Regions from separate parts of the Acetobacter senegalensis genome, predicted to be linked through region 2. Evidence: riboswitches for the same ligand, from Rfam matches in the RefSeq annotation. Region 2 holds a riboswitch; each other region holds the start of a gene.
The links. Region 2 has a riboswitch for cobalamin ahead of ASN_RS16485 (DUF1636 family protein). Riboswitches for the same ligand answer to the same signal wherever they lie in the genome.
Positions count from the first base shown of each region.

Region 1: linked by a shared signal. The riboswitch ahead of ASN_RS14470 (TonB-dependent receptor) and the one ahead of ASN_RS16485 (DUF1636 family protein) in region 2 are both predicted to bind cobalamin.
Region 3: linked by a shared signal. The riboswitch ahead of ASN_RS14445 (Rieske 2Fe-2S domain-containing protein) and the one ahead of ASN_RS16485 (DUF1636 family protein) in region 2 are both predicted to bind cobalamin.

Region 1 covers NZ_LN606600.1:3,109,857-3,113,139, reverse strand. The annotation lists gene ASN_RS14480 (helix-turn-helix transcriptional regulator) at 1-163, shown strand, start outside; partial or broken gene ASN_RS14475 (hypothetical protein) at 585-772, shown strand; cobalamin riboswitch at 1,146-1,352, shown strand; gene ASN_RS14470 (TonB-dependent receptor) at 1,438-3,283, shown strand, end outside.
Region 2 covers NZ_LN606600.1:3,581,442-3,584,724, forward strand. The annotation lists gene cobW (cobalamin biosynthesis protein CobW) at 1-896, opposite strand, end outside; gene ASN_RS16485 (DUF1636 family protein) at 898-1,254, opposite strand; cobalamin riboswitch at 1,352-1,576, opposite strand; gene ASN_RS16490 (CYTH and CHAD domain-containing protein) at 1,835-3,283, shown strand, end outside.
Region 3 covers NZ_LN606600.1:3,104,018-3,107,300, forward strand. The annotation lists gene ASN_RS14435 (DUF1852 domain-containing protein) at 1-536, opposite strand, end outside; cobalamin riboswitch at 917-1,149, shown strand; gene ASN_RS14445 (Rieske 2Fe-2S domain-containing protein) at 1,476-2,570, shown strand; gene ASN_RS14450 (hypothetical protein) at 2,654-2,947, shown strand.

The DNA of each region.
Region 1 (3,283 bases), 470 kb from region 2:
AATTCGCATGGATAGGGCTAAATCTTTACTTATGCGCCAAACCACAAGCGTAACAGACGTCGCTTTACAGGTTGGATATTCAAACAGCTCGCACTTTGCAAAACTCTTCAAAAGAGAGTTTGGTATCAGCCCATCCAAGGTGCCTATGTCGGGTTTACCATAGTTATATGTTCCGTCACATCAAAGACCAAAAGGATGCGAGACCATCTTCAGCGACGGCACTTTTGGCGCAGCATGCACTGGCAAGCTCGGCCTTCCTTTGAGATTTTGCATGGTTTCCTCCCATTCGCCCTCCTGCATTGCCTGCCAGTCTACCGTGGTCGATCAGAGTGTGAGACAAACCGTCCCGAAGCAAGCAACCATCTTCTGACTGCCAAAGTAATGTGGTTCAGCCGCAGAACAGTCATGTCTGACCTCATTAAATTCTTGCAGGAAAATATGCTTCGTTTTCGAGGCAACGACAATCCGCCATGGAATGGATGCGAGGGTACTCCATGATCTCCCGCACCTTACTCGGCTGCTCGACGGCAAGCAACGAGGGCACCTGCGACAACCGGACGAATATGCGGCGCGAAGAGCTGGAACTACAGATCAATGTGCGTGGCAATCTCGTCGGCATCATGACGGTTGCGTCGGGCAGCGAACAAACGAAAACCCCGCCCGTTTCCGGACTGGTGTTCATGATGCGTTCGCATCGCAAATTCAGATGGTGCGGGGACAGGATTGGTTCTCAGCTTGCGGCAACCGCAAGTTGAGAGCAAAGCAAGATTAATAGGCTGTTTTAATGAACTTTTTTCGGCACACGCATGACCTCCTACTGAAATAAAGGCCCCTACCCTCATAAAGCATAAAGTTCATGCATCCAGGGCTATGTCAGCTTCTGCCGACATTCTGGGCATAAAATTGCTGGATGCCGTTTCTGCATAGCGGACACAGCTAGCGTGATTTCCCGCGACCAAGTTTAGGTAGGAAGCAGCCTTCCCGCTTTCGAAGCAGGAGTGGCATAATCACTTCCTGACCGGCACAAAACCGTTACAAACCCATTCTTTTTCCTCTCGTGTCAGAACCTGAATTCATAGACTGCTTTTCACAATCGAGAACTGGAAACAGGTTGTTTCTGTTGACAAGAACCCGCTGTTTCCTGTCTAGAGACAACCAGCCATGGTTCTTTCCGTGTGTTTGCCACATGGAAGGCTAAGAGGGAAACCGGTGCAATACCGGTGCTGCCCCCGCAACTGTATGCTGTGAGGCTGTCGGAACAAACGCCACTGTTATCTTCGATTGATGACGGGAAGGCTCCAACCTGCCGATGACCAGCAAGCCAGGAGACCTGCCATAGCGTGAAAGTCACGGACGGAGCTGCCGAACGGGGTGTGTCGGGGGCGAAACGATGCTCGGTCGTTTCCACCGCGGTGACGCCCTGTCGGAGCAATTGTCGTGCGTGCCGTACCCCGCGTCTTTGGCCTATTAGTTATCAGTGTTGGCTGTGTTTCGTCTGTTTGTGCCGCAACAGTCCAAACCAAGAAGGCAAAAGCACAGCCCTTTAAGAAACCGTCCACTCTCTGGAATGGCGCGCCCGAAGAGATAACGTCTTATGGCAAGACCCCGACGCTCAAGACAGCTCCGGCCATCGCTGGCAAGCTGGGTCTGTCCATTCAGCATTCTCCCGCCACCATCAATGTCGTTTCACATGACCTGATGATGCAGCGTGGCTATGCCCAGGCCGAGGACGCTGCAGACAGCGCGCCCGGCGTGACATCTGGCGGTTCGCCCGGAAGCCCTGCGCAGCTCCTGATGCGAGGCTTCAGCGGCAATCAGATCCTCGTGCTGCGGGACGGGATCTATTTCGGTCCCACCACAATGGTGAACCGCCCTCAGAACAGCTTCAATCTGGAAAGCGTGCAGATCCTGAAGGGGCCATCCTCCGTTCTTTATGGGCAGGGTGCGGTTGGCGGTACGGAAGATGTGCGAACCCGTGACCCCGCCTTCGATGCACCGCATGCAAATGCCCTGCTGTCCTACGGCAGCTTTAATACATGGAATGCCGGGATCGGTGGTTCAGTGCCAATCACTAAAACACTGGCTCTGCGCACGGATTTCAGTCGTACATCTTCAGATGGCTATGTGAAAGGGGCTGACCCTCACTCGAACGATTTCACGACAACCCTTCTGTGGAAGCCGACGGACAAATTCACTGCTCGGCTGAGCATGGATTATCTGACCGATCGCCTCTCCACCTATTACGGCACACCGCTGGTCAATCTGTCGCAGACAGGGGGACGTGTGGGCGGTCTGCTCAGTTCCTCACAAGGGCTTGGCATTACCAAAGTCTCGATATGGCGTTATTATAATGTGCGTAATGCACAGGCGAGTTCGGTGAACGCCACGCCAACGCTTCATCTGGAATGGCAGGCCACACCAAACATCCTGATCCATAACAGCAGCTACTTCATCTATTCGAAACGTCTGTGGAACAACGCCGAAAGCCTCAGTTATATCAGTTCTGCCGGCAGCACAGACGCAAGTGGAAACACGATTGCACCGGGCCGCATCGGACGCGACAGATTCTACGTTTTCCAGAACCAGCATCAGGTCGGCGACAGTCTCTACGCCCGGTTCGATTCCACAATTTTTGGCATGAAGAACCGCTTCATTCTCGGCGGCGATGCCTACTATCTTCGCTTTATCCGCAACCGTGGTTTTCCCAACGCGGATTATGCCGACAGCGTTTCTCTCGCCAGTCCTGAACAGACAGGACTGGGAGACTTCGCCGGGGAATATCCCTACAAGAAATCCCCCACGACCATGGTGCAGGCCGGGCTGTTCATGGAAGACGTGCTGACCATTCGCGACGATCTGCGGCTTGTCGGGGAATTTCGGTACGACTGGCTTTCGCTGAACCGGCAGAATTACAATCAGGATGGCAGTTACAGCGCCGCCACCAGCTTCAAGGGACACTACAATCCCGACAATTTCCGTATCGGTCCCGTATTCGATATCACCAAAAATGTGAGCGTGTATGGGGTCTATACAACAGGAGAAGACCCGCCGGGCTCCAATCTGTTCCTCGCCAACCGTGGCCAGTTCACGCGTCTGAGCCATTCAAGGCAGGGTGAGATCGGCATCAAGGCGAATGCGTGGGATGGCCGCTTCACGACGACACTGGCATTCTACGATATCCGACGCACCCGCATGCTCGTCGCAACCGGCGTCGATACGGTGGCCACGGCCGGTGCGCAGAAATCGCGCGGACTGGAATGGCAGGGCGATCTGATTCTCGATC
Region 2 (3,283 bases):
ACGTAGCCTTTCACACGCAGGATATGCTGAGTGCGGGCAAGCGAGCGTACCGCGTCAACCAAGGCAGCAGGATCGGTGACTTCCGGTAGATCAATCACCACGCTGTCAAAGTCTTCATGCTCGTGGTCGTCTTCGCCATCATGGTGAGATGGCCGTGCAGCCAGATCGTTCTCAGCCTGGGCATTGAGGCCAAGAACAACCTGCGGATCAATCGTTCCATCCTTGATTGGAATAATGGGCAGGGTACGCGAAGTAAGCGAATTGATCATATCCCGTGCGCGGTTAAGGCAGGTCTCATCGACCAGATCGGCCTTGGTAAGGAGGACAAGGTCGGCACAGGCAAGCTGGTCTTCAAACACCTCAGCCAGAGGTGTGTCATGGTCCAAGCTATCGTCGGCTTGCCGCTGTGCATCCACCGCCTCTGTGTCTGGAGCAAAACGCCCCTCGGCTACCGCCTCTGCATCGGCCAGCGTGATAACGCCATCTACCGTGATACGAGAACGGATAGTAGGCCAGTCAAACGCCTTCAATAACGGTTTGGGGAGTGCCAGACCGGATGTTTCTATCAGAATGTGGTCGGGCCGTTCGGGAAGCGCCATAAGCCGTTCGACCGTAGGAATAAAATCATCTGCCACCGTGCAACAAATACAGCCATTTGCCAGTTCAAGAATATTTTCGGCAGGACAGTTTTCATCGGCGCAGGATTTGAGAATTTCTCCATCTACCCCCAACGTCCCGAATTCATTGACCAGAACAGCTAACCGTCGCCCTTGAGGATGACTCATGAGGTGGCGAATCAAGGTGGTCTTACCTGCGCCTAGAAAGCCGGTAATGATGGTTACCGGAATTTTTTCAAGGGTACTCTGGCCTGTTCCGACGTGTGGCATGGCTGTCATCTCAATTCTCCTGCGGAGGAAGGCGGGCAAGACTTTGTTTGCGAAATATCTGTGGGCGTTGCCGCCAGGGCACCAGACCATCAGGTGTAGCGGCATAGGCTTCCGCCCCGGCAAGAATGTCAGGGACATCCTGTTCCGTCAGCCTGCCATATACGTAGCTCCATCGGCCAGAAGCACTTAAGGCAATCACACACCCATTGTTGCAGGCGGAGAGACATTCCACAGGAATGATTTCCAGGCCGGAGGGTAGGCTTTGGGAGGTAAGAAGGGTATAAAGACGTCTTCCCGGCACCGGCTGCCCTTCCACTACGGGCTCACCCGCACGGCACGTTGTGCAAACAAAGAGTTTTGCGGTCATGACCCAGCCTTGCTTGCAACCTGGGGCACCACGGGCGGAACTCTAGCTGTCAAGGGCAGCAAGAAACGTCCAACCGGTTGCAGCACACCCCGGCTGCCCGTTGAATAGTCTGCTGGCAGGTCTCCCGGCTTGCGGAATCAGGGTTTCCCCAACGATCACCCGCCTTCCCGACGATTGGTCAGTGGCATAGAGCGATCTTTCCGGTCACGGTCGCGGGGGCGGCTGTGCTTGTAGCTCCCTTTGATCAGGAGCCTTGTCACATTCCCTCTTAGCCGCTTTACAGACGTATCTATGAAGCGGAACCAACGTGCAACGCTGTTGCGGCAAAGTGCCGATCATGTCAAGCGATGGAGCAATCATGGCTCCATCCACGGTCATACGGTTTTCCAGTCACCGCCCTTATATATCCATTAAATACAATAGCTTGAGGGGTATGGATTGATCTTCCTACTGCAATCGCAGTCTCATTCCGAAGAAAATCTTTGCGCCGTTGCCATCCGATTGTAACGGAGACGTTTGCTGTTCATGATCTCCTTTAAATGAACAGGAAAGCGGTCTGGTAGCGGGCCGTATTAAAGCCATGGCTCCCAGTAAAGCGTCAGTTCCGTTGGAAATTGAAGTGAAGTTTCTTTTCCCATCTAATGCATATCCTTTGCTTGAGAATACCATTGCATTAAAAGCCGCAGGAACGGCACCTGCTCAGATGCATCAGGTAACAGCCTATTATGATACACCAGAGCTTGACCTGTTGCAGGTCGGCTTCTCTCTGCGGGTCAGACAGACCGGTGGGCAGTATGTTCAGACCTTGAAAACTCAGCAGAGCAAACGTCAGTTGAATTTCCATCGCAAAGAATGGGAATGGCATGTGACTTCAGAACAACCTGACCTTGATCTGCTTTCAGGCACGCCTTTACGGAACTGGAGGAAGGATTTCAGAGGAAAACTGGCTCCGGTCTGGACGACCGACATTCGCAGAACAGTCCATACGTTTGAACATAACGGGGCATTAGTGGAATGTTCCCTTGATGACGGAGTCCTTCGGAGCGGAGAGAAGGCTACTGATCTTCAGGAACTAGAACTGGAGCTCAAAAGGGGGCCAGTGACAGCTCTTTATGATCTTGCTTTAAAAGTTATGGCTGATAATCCGCTCCGCCTGGGCGTTCTCTCAAAGGCAGAAAGAGGATATTTCCTACTAACGGGATCGGCGCCCCCTTCGAAAAAAACAAAATTTCAAAACTTAAGCCGGAAAATTACCTTGCTCGGAGGGTTTCGGAGTTTGGCGAGAACAGGCCTGAACGGAATAATACTGAATCTGCCTGCTGTAGAACAAAGCGAGATGGAGGGCATCCATCAGATGCGGGTCGCAATCCGTCAGGTTCGGACGATCCTGCGCTTGTTCGCCCATTATGAGGACGATCATACTCTTAAGCATTTCCAGAAAGAGTTGCGTCGTATCGGACGCTTACTGGGCAAGGCGCGTGATTGGGATGTATTTTGTCAGGATACGCTTCCAAACATGTTAATGGAAATTGCTGACAGTAGCCTTAAAAAAATTCTGATTGATATCGCACAAGAAGAAAGAAGAAAATCTCATGAGTTATTACATCAGGAACTAAAGTCCAAACCGTTAACAATCTTGATAATTTCACTTTCGGCGTGGATAGAAGGTCACCCCCTCCTTGGCAAAAAAATGTTCCTGAGAACACCTTTGCACACTCTTGTTCCAGACCTTCTTAAACCGCTTGATCATAAAATAACAAAACAGGGAAGCTATATCCGCCGCCTATCAGCAGAAGAACTTCACACTCTTAGAAAAACCTTAAAAAAACTGCGTTATAGTGCAAGCTATTTTTCCAATTTTTACGCTAGAAAAAACGTAAAACCGTACATGGATCATTGTAAAAAACAGCAACACTATCTTGGAGAAATCAACGATACAGCTATCGCCGACACTTTATTAAAAGAGATAGGAAAAACACATACTAAAATCTATTCAATCGTCTCTTCAGTCAGAAGCCTGAATAAAAAA
Region 3 (3,283 bases), 480 kb from region 2:
GTTGAGACACTAAGGCATATGACAGGGGATTTCCTGAAATTATTTTTGTATGCCGTGGAATTCACAACGCTCTTAAAAAGATTTCCATGCAAGTTCCCGTAATTATCAAGAACGTTAAATTCTGTCTTATCTTTGTTATATTTCGGTAGCAACACGCTGAAGTCATAGTCCCGCACATACGAGGAAAAACTGTTCCCTGCGAGACCTTCTATGCGCTTGTTGGCTTTTTTATCGACAATCGTCGTGTTCAGAACTTCGATCAGCGGAAAGCTGTCGCTTTTGCCAGAAAAATCGATATCCATGTCGACGGAAATGATTTCAAGCTCGACGGAATAGCGATCCCTATTGGGGTTATCCCAATGGGCCAGATCATTGAAACGATTGTCAATCATCAGCAGGACATTACGCAGGTTTTCCTGACGGCTTTCCCCTCTCGCCAGATTGGCGAAATTGGTCGTGAGGCGCGTCTTATCGGATGGATGATAGTTCTCATCAAAGCGAAGTCGATTGATACTGAATGTAAAGTCCTTAATCATTATGGTTCTTCATCCCTTTTACCACGAAAAACCAGATTTTTATTTATGGGAATTCGAGGGGGTCCCAATTTTTGTTTCCAGTTCTCTCAGGTCGTGGTCATCGTCATGTGCGCTGGTAAGAGCGGTGTCTGCTTTATGCCCGAATGATACAGTGAACAAAAATGATTTGATTTCATAAAAACATAAATATCGTTCATGGGTTGATGGAAGCAAAGTTTTACCCGGAGGAGATAAAGCCAGAGACACTATCAATGTGGCGCTTGTTTTCCGGCGTGTCGGCGAGCTAGACGGACGTTCTACATGCGAAAAACTGATATCTGCCTTCTGCCCCATCCATGATGTTCCAGCTTGCACGCTGGATGCGTTTGGCGGCATGTTACAGAGGCAAACGCTTCAATGGTCCCGCGCAAGCGGGTTAATAGGGAACTCCGTCACGCACTGGTCAGACGACCGTCCAGGCGCAAAGTCGGAGGCTGCTCCCGCAACTGTAGGCGGTATGCCGCTGGTTCGTTCGCTCTGAACGTGGACCACTGTTCCCATAGGGGACGGGAAGGTTGGAACCAGTTGGCCATGATCCGTGAGCCAGGAGACCTGCCATTGCTCAGCCACCAACCATCGGGCGGGATGACCGAAGGGAGGAGAGAATATATGCCTGTCTGCCTCATGCCTCGGTCGTTCCTGATGAATCAGGCGATGGACTCTTTTCAGGCCAGGGTTTTTCCCCCATCATTTCTGGCCGATATACGAATGACGCTTTTGTGCTGCAGACAGCATTGATCCGTTAGACACTTGAGATTCAGTCACCGGACAATGACCCATTCTGTCCGGTATTGGTAACGGGTACACTTGCTCAGAGAAACTGTGAGAGACGGTATGACGCTCTATGTCGGGGTGTTGCTTCGTTTCGCTTTGCGCTGAGCCAGTTGAAATGCCGAGGCAATGGAAAACGAGCTTCACCAAATTTCAGACCATTCAGTGTGCGCGGCACAGATCGATTTAAGACGAGTCAGAACCAATCCGGACTTCTGGTATCCTGTCGCTTGGTCCCGTGAATTGGGACGGGAAAAGGCAATCGATGTCCGGTTTGCAGGACGGCATATCGTCGTCGTGCGTCCCAGAAGCGGTGTGCCTTACGCTCTGGATGGCCTGTGCGCCCATCGGCAGGTTCTGCTCGCAAAAGGAGAGGCCCATGGTGATCTTCTAAGCTGTATCGCTCATGGTTTGAAATATAACCGAGACGGACAATGTGTTTCGCCCAATGTTTCTGCCGAAGCGCAATGTCTGCGTCTCAGGACTTGGGCCTGTCGAGAAAAAGATGGGCTCATTTTTGTTTTTATGGGGGATCAGTCTCTTGCGGACAAAACCCCATTCCCTGACTTTCCAAGGGTGAGAGACAGAAGTTACCGCACGCGGCGCTTCGGCCAGGTGGTGAACTGTCATTACAGTTTCATGCATGAAAACCTGATGGATATGAATCACCAGGTTCTGCACAGCCGACTTGTCGGCAAAATGAAGCCACGGTTTCTGGGAATGGATCACGGAGATGATTTTGTTGAGGCCCGTTACACGTTTGCACGAACGGGCGGCAAGCAGCCTTTGAGTGAGGCGCTGATTTACGGCCAGAGACGCCGTGACGGTCGGGATTTTGCCTATCGGGACGTCATGACCATCAGGACACAATATCCCTATCAGAGCCTGCGTATTGAAACGCAAGGGATTGAGGATCCCGTGATGGAACTGTGGATCTCGTATCTCCCGCAGGACCGTGAGGAGCTGACCAACCGTGTCTTCGGTCTGTTGTCGATCAAACGACTGAAAGTGCCTTTTTTACTGGATATTGCCTGGCCAATAGTGGTCGCATTCACGGAGCGCGTCTTCTCTGAAGATCGCGAGATTGTCGAGTTGGAACAGGCCGCCTGGAAAGACCTCGGCGGAGATCACAATCAGGAAGTCTTCCCGGTTATCAAACAACTTCGCGATTTGCTCAGGCGGTGTGGTCAGATGCCAAAGAGCGCAGAAGAGGCCGACCCATGAGATTGCCTATTATCGCGCGGTCTTCTCATGTTCTTCATCCTTTGCTTGAGAAGATCCTTCTTCTGGCACCGGATCGAACCTGTGTGGTTTCCCTTTTGGGAAGTGATGTGTCTTTGCCAGAAGAAGAACAATTGCAGCAGAATGGTTATGAACTGTTTCAAATGATGGTGGCCGATTTACCAATCACGTATCACGAACGCGGCAACTATCTGGAAGCACATTTCAGGCCGCTTCTGGACGCGGCGATGGAGATGATAATGGCACTTCCCGATATATCAGCAGACGCATCAGGGAAACATTACGCGCAAGCCTATATTGCGGTCCAGAACCTGATCGGGGCGCAAAAAGCCGCGATGAGCATGTATTGTCGCACATAGCACCGGACTATTGATGTCATGATCTCGTTGTCCTGAATTTCCGTTGTTCCGTTAGACGAAGTTTGCCGCCAGCAAGTGGACACAGGCTAGACGTATGATTGTTTAAAGAATTCGAACTAATAGGAGACAGGCCGTGAGTAATGTCATGGATTTCCCCGTTCAAAGCGGGGCCGCCAGACCCTATCTGGGCGCAAAAGATCTCACAAAAGAACAATGCCGATTCATCCTCTCCCTTCCGATAAGTGGCGAGTATGGTGTCCCCAAAGGGGATCATGGTAGCATTCGTGCATCATTGATATTGATGGGATATGTGGCCGCCGGATTTTCCGCGCGGTG